3 regions of the Ferdinandcohnia salidurans genome follow, and region 2 is predicted to be linked to each of the others. Evidence: riboswitches for the same ligand, from Rfam matches in the RefSeq annotation. Region 2 holds a riboswitch; each other region holds the start of a gene.

Region 1 (3,935 bases), on a different contig from region 2:
CGCTTAATGACAAGTTCTTTTACAGCTTCTAGTTTTTCGGTGGTTTGTGTTGTTTCGAATTTAATTTCGTTGACGACAGTTTGGTAGTAGGGTGAAACATCAGCGGTTCCGAATAGACCACGTCTGTCCACGATAGCAAAACTATTGATGTGAATATCTTGGTACTGGAAATCTAATTCCTTTGCGACCAAATCAATCACAACTAGCAAACAGCCGTTAAACGAACCCAAAACATATTCAAGAGGAGTAGGGGCTTCATTATCTCCTCCGATTTTTGATGGTTCATCCACTAAAAACTGAAACCCACGTACAAAATGTTCGGTTTGAACATTCTTCTTCCACTTTGTTTGCACCTCAATTTTTCGTAAATCAGATGTAACTGTCATATTAGTTCCTCCTAAATAATTTTTCTTTGAACCGTCTTTACTGGTGTTTTTTCCTTAATAAAACTCATGCAAGTTACAAATATACCCGAAGTAATGAGCATATAGACAAGTCCTGTTAGCCCATTTTGATGAAGGAATGAAAAAGCAATCGGAAGAATCGAGAGTAATAGTAGTGAAGCTAAAAACGTATAAAGCCCAACACTATTAAAGGAAACTTTCCATTCCCACTTTCCAACATTGTCAATCAAGCTCGCAACAATAATCGTGATGATGTTAAAAATCATTCCAATCCAAACCGGATGAATATTTAGATAAAATTCATTCACCGACCAATCACTTAGGTGGTACCAGAGTAAACCTGAAAATGATCCGGTAAACAGAGAAATAAGGGCTGCCTTTCTTGTTACAACCGGCCAAAACAGGGCAGCGACAACTGGTGCGAAGGTTGCTGAATTTCGTGTCACCCAAGCTAAAACATTCCACCATGCAGATTGTTCGGAACGTAATAGGGTAAATCCGACCATAAGGATGGTTAAAAATACAAGTGACCATTTCGTATATTTGATGAGCTGTGCCTCAGTAGCCTTCTGATTCAAAGCACTTCCGACATCACGCCCTAGACTTGTGGCACCAGAGAATTGGCAAGGAGCACCCCAGCTTAATGCAGCCGCCCAAAATCCTAAGAAAAACAACCCGACGAGCGGTGCTGGCAAAGTATCCATTAGGTAAAGTGGAACCGCAACAAGACCTCTTGTTTCATTTGGGACCACCTGAGCCGCCGCAAGCCCAAATACTACAGCTCCAATAATTAGAGGAATCCCAAGTAAAGCTGCATAAAGTAATCCATTTCGACCTTGCCTTGGTGTTTTACAGGATAACGCCATTTGAAAAGCAGCCTGAGCGAGTATGACATTAAATAAAAAGGTTCCAAACCAAGCAAGTATCGTTTGAATGCCAGCATTTCCTGGCGAGGCCAGTTGTGGCTTTTCTTCAAATAATGTTTTCAATCCATCAATTCCAGGGTTCAGGAAAAATGCATAGGTCCCTATTGCTAACATAATGAAAAAGACAATGACATTACTTAACTGGGTGATACCAATTGACCACATTCCACCAAATTGCAAATAGATTAAGAGGAGCAATGCGGTTAATGCAACCGACCAAATTAGAGAGATTCCAGTGAAAACGGATAGAGCCGAAGCAAAGGCAAGGGCAGTGGCGACGGACCACATCGGAAATGTAAATGCTGTAATCGCACCTGCAACTCCTCGTACTTTCTCACCGTACCGATCTCCTAATAATCCGGAAATCGTGACCAACGCTTTTTTACGAAAAGGAGCAATCAGAACTAGCGCGATTATTAAAACATGGATGGTTTCCGCTACTCCATACCAGATGGCTGATATACCAGTTAGATAGCTAAGCTCCAATATCGCGATATAGGAGGAACCAGAAAACAAACCAGTAATACAAACGGTAACCAATAATGTATTAAACCCTCGACCCCCAACAAAAAAACCGTTCCCATCAACAGCCCTACGCTTTACAATTTGACTAACAAAGATAAGATAAAACGTATAAATCAATGCAAAACCAATAAACCAATATCCAACACTTGTCATTTTAATGCCTCCTATTTAATGCGAATTTGATAATATAACTAAACCAATAAATTTAGTCGGTTTAACCCAAATCAATTTTCCATTAAAGGAGGTGGAGGTATTAAAACAAAAACCTCTCCCAAAAGGAAGAGGTTTTTTACTCTCTTCCTCATCTATCAGACTTTTGTCTGTTGGAATTAGCACCTTGTTATTCTCATAAAAATAACAGGTTGCCGCAGGATCGCAGGACCAATTTCCTCCCCTGACTCTTGATAAGGATTATTCCGTATTATATTAAATATTAATTTACAGCCTGAGTTTCGAAAAGTCAATATTTTTTTAATTTTATAAAATAAATTTCTTAATAGAAATATTTATTTTCCAAAGAAAACATAGAAGAAAACATAGGGACGGTTCTCCTGTTCTCCTAAAAAATAGGGAAACGACGGAACCGTCCCCTTGTTTCACATATCTGTTAGATGGTATTGATTTCTTCTTAATCATTCGATAAATTACAAATCCAATTACAGAGATAACGAATAAAGTATAGAAATAAGCCATTTAACCACCCCTTAAATTACTTAACGTAAATTCATTAATTTATCCCTCACTTTTCCCACGTCAAGTTTTACTATCTTTCTTAAACAAACCTGCACCGTTTTGTTTAAGAATGACTATTTTATGAATTTAAAGTTTCTATAAGAAGATAAATACCTGCAAAACTTAAAAGGATATATGTAAATATTCTAAAAATCAGTTGATTAAGCCATTTGAAAATAATTTGACCTAAAAACAAACCAAAAAATACGATTGGAATTGCATAAAGACTTGATTCCCATATTAATTTATTAGTACCGGTAAAGATTATTTGAGTTATTAGACTGATAAAATATATAAACAAATAAAAAGCTAAAGTAGTTGCTCTTAGCTTCCCTTTTTCAGTATCAGTTCCTGTAAAATAAAGTAATAACGGAGGTCCTGGCATACCAATACTTGTTGTTAAGAGACCCGATAACCCACCAACTACGAAATCTCTAATAGGAGTTGGCTTTACCCTAAAGTTAAATATTAATAGCAGTGTTAATACTATGAGTAATACACTAACTACCATTTTAAAAGCGTTAATGTTAATGGAAATAAAGATAAATATTCCAAAAGGAACCCCCACTATACTTCCGATAATAAACCTCTTTATAACGGTAAAATCAATGTCTGCCCTTATTTTCCATATTAATGAAACTGAAATTAATAAAGATAAAATTATGTTTATTTGTATGGCTTCATGCGGAAAAAATAACATTAGTAAGAAAGGTGTCGCCATTATAGAAAATCCGAAACCTGTACTTGTTTGTAGAACGGAAGCCACTAATATAATACATAAAAACGATAATGCAGTACCCAATTTTACCTCCCTATATTAAATGCAATTAGTTATTATATTATCCCTTCTAATTAAACAATCCTACCCCTATCGTTGAACAAGAAAGGGGCTTACCCTCGTTGGAGGTAAAGCTACCCGTTTGTTTAATAATCAGGTATTTGATCCTTCTTTTTTGAATGAAAGAACGATGGCTAAAATAAATAAAATTACAGAAATCAAAATAGTTGTTCCCGAAGCAATAGGGGTTAAAAATCCTAAAATCAACAGAATAATTCCCCCTACAATTAAGCCGACAACCATTAAAATCCTCTCCTTCCTCCTATTGGGAATTATCAACATCTACTTTAATTTTACATCAGTTACCCTTTTTTGTGGAAGAAGATGGAATAGTTTTTTGAAGTAAAGGAGCGTTCCTTGAATAAGAATAAAGGTCATATTTGAAACGACATAAACTTTGCCAAAGGGCAACCCCTAAAAAGAAAAGGATTACTACTAAGATAAAACAAGAGAATTGACTGGGGGGCAGGCCCCGAAATTTAGGCTCACTTCTAAATCACAGGAAAAAAA
Region 2 (3,935 bases):
GAGTGTGTTCAAATTGCTGTGGAACAGAGACCTTCCATTTCAATCGATCACCAAAACGCATTTTCATAATTTCCATGTAGTCACCGATATGTTTGAGTTCTTCCTTTAAAAATACCCAATCATCATCTGTTTCTTTTGTAATGGTGTATCGAAACAAATCAGACATTGCAATGACGACTTCAGACAGTTCATCTTCATTTTTTTCTTCAAGTGACCAATGAAGTGCATCCAAGGTATTGAAGAGAAAATGCGGATTGATTTGTGCTTGTAGAGCTTTTAATTCGCTTCTGCTTCGTAAAATTTCCTTTTGATAGACCATTCGGATTAGGTGATTCGTTTCCTTCACTAATTGATTGTACGTACTGTTTAGCTCATTGATTTCATTAACAGATGAAACATCTGGATTCAAGGTTAGGGCACCTTGGCCAGCGCGCTGCATTGTTTTTGTTAAATGAACAATCGGTCTTGTGATAACAGTTGATAGAAATAAGGAAAAAATCATAAAAATGATACCACCAGCTACACCCGATAAAATGATGCCTGTCCGTATTCCAGCTAGCCCCTTTGTAAGTTCACTAATGGGCGTTAAAATAAGGACGGTCCAGCCTGTAAGATTGGAAGTTTTCTTTGTTACGATATAGTCCCCTTTTTCGAGCTTAACTGTACCCTTAGGAGTTGAAAGGATTTCTGAGATATCTCCATCGTAATTTTGAACAATAGGCTCATCGTTTTCGTCCAAAAGAATGGAGTATTGGTTGTTTGATGTCGGAAACTGAAAATGGTCACGGTTTATGCTTATTAAAAGGTAACCGCCATTTACATATCTGCGCTCGATTAGACTAATCCTCCGGATGGCTAGGAAATTGTTTTTATCCTGAGGATCATCTCCAATCCAAACCAATCCACCTTTTGCAAGTCTAGCTTTTTCAATCCATTTTTTCTCTACCCGATTTTTTAATAAGTCATCATCAAGAGGAATAACACGTTGTTGTTCCCCAGAAAAGACTTGAAACGAAAAGATGCCATCTGTATTCCCCATAATTCGGTTTACATGTCCCATTAACTGTTGACGTTCCTGGAATGAGATTTCTTTACCATCAAAAATTTTCGTTAGGATTGTTTGGACGCCCTCGTCCGTAATGACGAGCTTTGATGACATATTAATTTGTTCGTATAAAGATTCCATTCTACCGTTTGCTTCAATCGCAACCTGGTGGATTTGTTTTTCAGCATTGCTTTTTAAAAGAGTGGAGACCTGTCTTAATGTTAATAGACCGACGATCAAAAGAACGATAATCATGACAAATAAGAAGATAAATAAGATCTGATTGCGTAATGTGTTCCACTTTTTCAATTTTTTGATCATGGGCTTCGCCTTTCTTTTTCCGTTCGTTTAATTATCTTGTATTTATTTGTAATCGCTATCATCAAAAGGTATGTTAAAGTTGCAAATGCAGGAACTAAGAACTAGTGCCATTTTATCATTTGTTATAGGAATTGAAAACATTTGTTTATCGGTTAGACTAAGTTAGAGGGCTGCATTCTAGGGTACTCTATTGATGTATTGTAATTAAAGAATTTTTTATCATCAAAAAAACATTGACTAAATTATCTAAACTGTTTAATATTACTAATAAGTTAAATAAAGCAATTCTTCTTATCAAGAGAGGTGGAGGGACTGACCCTACGAAGCCTCGGCAACCAGCATTTAAATGCCCGGTGCCAAGTTCAGAGGAGTATTTTTATTCCGGAGATGAGAAGGTGGACGAATGCGAATTTATTTCCGTATATTCATGAGCCCCTTCTGATTTCTCAGAAGGGGTTTTTATTTTAGAGTGAAAGAAGTAGCATTTATTATTCAATAATTAATGAAAAAAGAATAGAAAAAATCTTAGCAATAGATATATTTTTCTAAAAATACTTATTGACTGAAAAAATAAAGTATTCTATAATACTTTATATGATTGAAGGATTAACGCGTTAATACGCCATTTGAATATAAAATCTTATCCAGAGAGACAGAGGGAACAGGCCCGATGAAGTCCAGCAACCTTCAAGTGAAAGCTTGAAAAGGTGCTAATTCCTGCAGGTGCATATGCATCTGAAAGATAAGTTGAGGCCCCCTCTTCTTATGTTGAGGGGGCTTTTTATTTACATAAAGTCAGTACTTATCTAGCAAACTTGTAGAAAATTAAACTTGGAGGTTTAAACAATGACAAAACAATATGATACTTATGATGATGAAACGATACTTTTACATGGTGGTCAATCCCCAGATCCGACAACTGGTTCACGTGCAGTGCCGATTTATCAAACAAGTTCTTTCGTATTTCATAATACAGATCATGCTCAAAGCCTATTTAGCCTTGATGAGTCAGGTAATATTTATTCTCGAATCGGTAACCCGACTGTTGATGTGCTTGAGAAACGGATCGCGTTGTTGGAGGATGGTGTCGCAGCTGTAGCAACTTCTTCAGGAATGGCCGCTATTGCTCTATCTATTATGAACGTCGCGCAAGCAGGAGACGAAATTGTAGCAGCTTCGAATTTATATGGCGGAACTTACAATCTTTTCGCTGTTACTCTTCCGAAATATGGAATCAAGACTCATTTCGTTGATCCAACAGATCCTGAGAATTTTAGAAAAGCGATTACGCCGCAAACAAAGGCCGTCTTTGCTGAAACGATTGGAAACCCAAGCTTGCATGTATTAGATATTGAAGCAGTATCAGCGATTGCACATGAAAATGGAGTACCGCTCATTATTGATAATACATTTGCTTCACCATATGTTTGTAAACCAATCCAATATGGTGCTGATATAGTGGTTCACTCCGCAACAAAGTGGATAGGTGGACATGGAACCACAATTGGTGGGTTAGTCGTTGATGGAGGCCGTTTTAATTGGAACAGTGAAAAGTTTCCAGGATTTACAGAGCCAGATCAAAGTTATAACGGAATTAAGTATGCAAATGAATTTGGAACATTAGCGTTCAGTACGAAACTGAGAGTTCAGCTTTTAAGAGATTTTGGTTCTTCATTAAGCCCACATAGTGCGTTCCTATTGATACAGGGTCTTGAAACATTACACCTAAGAATCGAAAAGCATAATGAAAATGCACTGAAAGTTGCAAAGTTCTTAAAAGACCATCCTGCAGTTGATTGGGTTTCATACCCTGGTCTTGAAGAGCATCCAGCACATGAACTAGCTACTAAATATTTGCGTTCTGGATATGGTTCTATCGTAAACTTTGGCATTAAGGGTGGTAGGGAAACTGGTAAGAAAGTAATAAATAACATTGCGTTATGGTCGCATGTGGCCAATGTTGGAGATGCCAAGTCCCTTATTATACACCCTGCATCAACAACTCATCAGCAGTTAAGTGCGGAAGAGTTAGTCAAAACAGGAGTAAGTGAAGAGCTGATCCGTCTATCAGTTGGTATTGAATCATACCGTGATTTAGTGAATGACTTGGACCAGGCTTTTTATGAAGCGACAGGCATTTCGTCAAAGGGTGAGCAAAAAGGAGAAACAGCGGTTAATGATGAGGGAGTCATACGTTGGGCACTTCAATCAACATTTATTCGTGAAGAAGTCGATGGAAAAGAAGTTCAGCGTGCAAAAACAATTGCCGTTGTTGGTCTAAGTGGTAATCCAGCTCGTCCAAGCTACCGACTTGCACGGAAAATGCAGCGTCTAGGTTATAAAATTATCCCAGTTAATCCAAGGGAAACAGAAGTACTCGGTGAACAGGCATATCCGGATTTAACATCTATTCCGGTTAAGGTAGATATCGTTCAAGTATTCCGTAGTCCTGAGGCAGCGATTGGAGTTGCGGCAGAAGCAGCACAAATTCAACCAAAAGTATTCTGGCTACAAGAAGGGGTTATCTCCCCAAGGGCAGTGGAAGTTGCGAAAGAAGCAGGTCTTGAGG
Region 3 (3,935 bases), on a different contig from region 2:
CTTGTGGAGCAGTAACACCACGCTCTGTTCCTGCTAGTTTACTTGTATAGCCACTTAAGAAATGGTACATGGCTTGTTCCTTAGTTAGTTTACTGATAGGAGGTAAAACACCAAAAGCATCAGCGGTTAAAAATACGATTGTATTCGGATGACCTGCAATACTAGGCACAATAATATTATCAATATTTTCAATTTGGTATGCAGCTCTTGTATTTTCAGTTAATGAATTATCATCATAATCTGCTATTCTGGATTTTTCATCTACAACCACATTTTCTAACACAGACCCAAAGCGAATCGCATCGAAAATTTGTGGTTCTTTCTCGCGGGAAAGGTTGATACATTTAGCATAGCAACCGCCTTCAATATTAAACACACCAGAACTAGACCAACCGTGCTCATCATCTCCAATAAGACGACGTTTTGGATCTGCTGAAAGAGTTGTTTTTCCGGTTCCAGATAGACCAAAGAATAATGCAACGTCACCTTCTGGGCCTACGTTTGAAGAGCAGTGCATAGAAAGAATATTTTTTTCAGGCAATACATAGTTCATCACAGAGAAGATTGACTTTTTAATTTCTCCAGCATATTCAGTTCCTCCGATTAACACTGTTCGTTTTTCGAAGGAAATAATAATGAATGTTTCAGAGTGGGTACCATCTACCTCAGGATCAGCTTTAAAATTTGGTGCACAAATAACTGTGAATTCAGATTGATGTGTTTTTAGATCCTCTTCAGATGGTCGAACAAACATTTGTTGTGAGAAAAGATTATGCCAAGCATATTCATTGATTACTTGGATTGGCATGCGTACTTTTTTGTCAGCACCTGCATATCCATTGAATACAAAAATCTCATCTTTTTCTGTTAAGTATGAAAGTACTTTTGTATAAAGTTTTTCATATACCTCTTCAGAAATTGGTTTGTTTACCTTACCCCAATCAATTCTATCTTTAGTAGATGCTTCTTCTACGATGTATTTGTCTTCTGGTGATCTTCCGGTGTATTTCCCAGTTGTCGCACGTATAGCCCCAGTCGAAGTAAGGATTCCCTCTTGTCTAGATAGTACTTTTTCAACTAAAATAGGAACAGATAGGTTATGGAGTGCGTTTTTTCCATTCACTAATTCTAATAGCTGCTCATTTGAAACTTCAACTGAATTCATGTTAAACCATCCTTTATTAATTTTTAAATTTCCATAAATTATCTCAAATTTACAATTAGTATAACACATTAATAAAAATAGTCTATACTATTTAACGTATTTTACGTAACATATCATTAAAAAGTGCGCACGGATTCTAAAATAGTCCTTTATAATCGATAATTTTTTTAAAGTTTGTCGATTTCGTGGAAATAGTGTGACACAGTTCGACTTTGTTTTTTTTCGAAATTCTGTTGACACCTTAAGGAATACTGCGATATGATATGTCATTGAACGGATACTCTCTTATCCCGAGCTGGCGGAGGGACAGGCCCAATGAAACCCGGCAACCATCACTTTTCTTACATATCAAATGTTTTTTTGTGAAACCTATTTAGTAGGTCTCCACATTCGTAAAAGTGATAAGGTGCTAACCTGAGCAAGGTATGACCTTGATCGATAAGAGTGAAAGGCTGGATAAACGATAAACCTTTCCTCAAAAAAGTGGGAAAGGTTTTTTATTCTTTATTGGTTTTATTGATGTTACTTAACGCGTAATATGTGTTTAACATTATTCAGTCTGGGTCAAACACCGACTGAATAATGTTAAAGCCTCCGGCGGATGCCTCGATTTTTTAGCGGTAATTTTTCGAGCTGTAAGTTCAAAGACTAAGAACGCCACTTCCTGTGGCAACGTCTTTATGACCCACATCGTGTGGGCCTAAAAATCGGGCGCAAATACGCCAAGGCGCATTTGATCGCAGATAACTGTTCATTAATATAGGATAGAAAATCGTGAAGGTAACAATACTAAGGGAATGAGTACCGTATCAATGAATGTCAGAACTCGAACCTATTCGATTCTGAATCCGAAAAGGAGGAAGCGTTTGTGACAAATAGACGCCGTTTATTTACTTCAGAGTCTGTTACAGAAGGACATCCAGATAAAATCTGTGACCAAATTTCAGATTCTATTTTAGATGCGATTTTAGCAAGTGATGCAAATGCACGCGTAGCGTGTGAAACTTCTGTCACAACAGGTCTTGTACTTGTTGCGGGAGAAATTACAACTTCTACATATGTAGATATCCCAAAGATTGTCCGTGAAACGATTAAAGAGATTGGCTATACACGTGCAAAATACGGATTTGACTATGAAACTTGTGCTGTTTTAACATCCATTGATGAGCAATCACCAGATATTGCAATGGGGGTTGACCAAGCGTTAGAAGCACGTGAAGGTCAAATGACAGATGAGCAAATTGAAGCAATTGGTGCTGGAGACCAAGGATTAATGTTTGGTTATGCTTGTAACGAAACAAAAGAATTAATGCCTCTACCAATTTCATTAGCTCACAAGTTATCACGCAGACTAACAAAGGTACGTAAAGATGAGATTCTTCCATATTTACGTCCAGATGGAAAAACTCAGGTTACTGTTGAATATGATGAGAACAACAATCCAGTTCGTATTGATACAATTGTTATTTCAACTCAGCACCATCCTGAAATTTCATTAGAGCAAATTCAACGTAATTTAAAAGAACATGTAATCAATCCTGTCGTTCCTAGTGAACTAATTGATGAGAATACAAAATATTTCATTAATCCTACTGGCCGTTTTGTAATTGGTGGTCCTCAAGGGGATGCTGGTTTAACTGGTCGTAAAATTATTGTTGATACGTACGGTGGTTATGCTCGCCATGGCGGTGGCGCATTCTCAGGTAAGGATCCAACTAAGGTTGACCGTTCAGCTGCATATGCTGCCCGTTATGTTGCGAAAAACATCGTTGCAGCTGGTTTAGCTGATAAATGTGAAGTTCAGCTTGCGTATGCAATCGGCGTTGCTCAACCAGTTTCTATTTCTGTTGACACATTCGGAACTGGAACTGTGTCAGAGGATGTACTTGTAGATTTGGTTCGTGATAATTTTGATTTACGTCCTGCTGGAATTATTAACATGCTGGATCTTCGTCGTCCAATTTATAAGCAAACTGCTGCATATGGTCACTTTGGTAGAAATGATCTTGATTTACCATGGGAGCGTACTGACAAAGCAGAAGCACTTAAAACACAAGCTGCAAAATAAGATAGAACAAAAGCTCGCCTTACTGGCGAGCTTCTTTGTTAGCTCGTTTTTCCTGTAATTCTTTATAATGCTGCCCTTTTTCCACATATTCACGGCGGATTCTGGCCATATCTTTTTGATCATCTTCATTTAATTCACGAATAACTTTAGCTGGTCTTCCGAATGCAAGAGTGTTTGGTGGAATCTTTTTACCTTGTGGAACAAGGCTACCGGCACCTATAAAAGCCCCTTCACCAACCTCGGCCCCATCAAGAATAATCGAGCCCATCCCGATTAGAGCATTTTTACGGATAATAGAGCTATGTAGGATCACCTGATGTCCAATTGTGACATCATCTTCAATAATTAAAGGATTATTTGGACTTTGATGCAAGGTTGAATTATCCTGAATGCTCACTCTTTTTCCGATAACTGTCGGTGCCACATCACCTCGTATAACAGTATTAAACCAAATGTTTGTTTCCTCACCAATTTTTACGTCACCAGTAACTGTCGCGTATTCCGCAATATATACAGAGTCGGCAATTTCAGGATATTTCCCTTTGTATGGATAAATCATAATAGATACATCCTTTCGTTTGATATTCGATAAATAATCATTTAAGGTAAGTGTATCAACTTTTACAAATATCGTAAATCGTATATAGATTCAATGTTCCTAAAAAATGAGGTGATATCGATGGTACCAACAAAACCAATTAG

The links. A riboswitch is a leader RNA that binds a small molecule or an ion and turns the genes downstream of it on or off. The one in region 2 is predicted to bind S-adenosylmethionine.
Region 1: another riboswitch for S-adenosylmethionine. It lies ahead of ACFSFW_RS15725 (sodium:solute symporter family protein); the one in region 2 lies ahead of ACFSFW_RS12030 (PLP-dependent aspartate aminotransferase family protein).
Region 3: another riboswitch for S-adenosylmethionine. It lies ahead of metK (methionine adenosyltransferase); the one in region 2 lies ahead of ACFSFW_RS12030 (PLP-dependent aspartate aminotransferase family protein).

What each region holds. Positions count from the first base shown of each region.
Region 1 is NZ_JBHUEK010000025.1:267,935-271,869, forward strand. Features, by position in the region: gene ACFSFW_RS15720 (OsmC family protein) at 1-386, opposite strand, end outside; gene ACFSFW_RS15725 (sodium:solute symporter family protein) at 398-2,008, opposite strand; SAM riboswitch class I at 2,154-2,266, opposite strand; gene ACFSFW_RS15730 (sulfite exporter TauE/SafE family protein) at 2,667-3,389, opposite strand; gene ACFSFW_RS15735 (hypothetical protein) at 3,519-3,668, opposite strand.
Region 2 is NZ_JBHUEK010000018.1:185,256-189,190, forward strand. Features, by position in the region: gene ACFSFW_RS12025 (sensor histidine kinase) at 1-1,366, opposite strand, end outside; SAM riboswitch class I at 1,655-1,760, shown strand; SAM riboswitch class I at 2,004-2,115, shown strand; gene ACFSFW_RS12030 (PLP-dependent aspartate aminotransferase family protein) at 2,213-3,935, shown strand, end outside.
Region 3 is NZ_JBHUEK010000005.1:29,848-33,782, forward strand. Features, by position in the region: gene pckA (phosphoenolpyruvate carboxykinase (ATP)) at 1-1,165, opposite strand, end outside; SAM riboswitch class I at 1,448-1,610, shown strand; gene metK (methionine adenosyltransferase) at 2,034-3,233, shown strand; gene ACFSFW_RS02590 (gamma carbonic anhydrase) at 3,253-3,792, opposite strand; gene tbcS (tetraprenyl-beta-curcumene synthase) at 3,913-3,935, shown strand, end outside.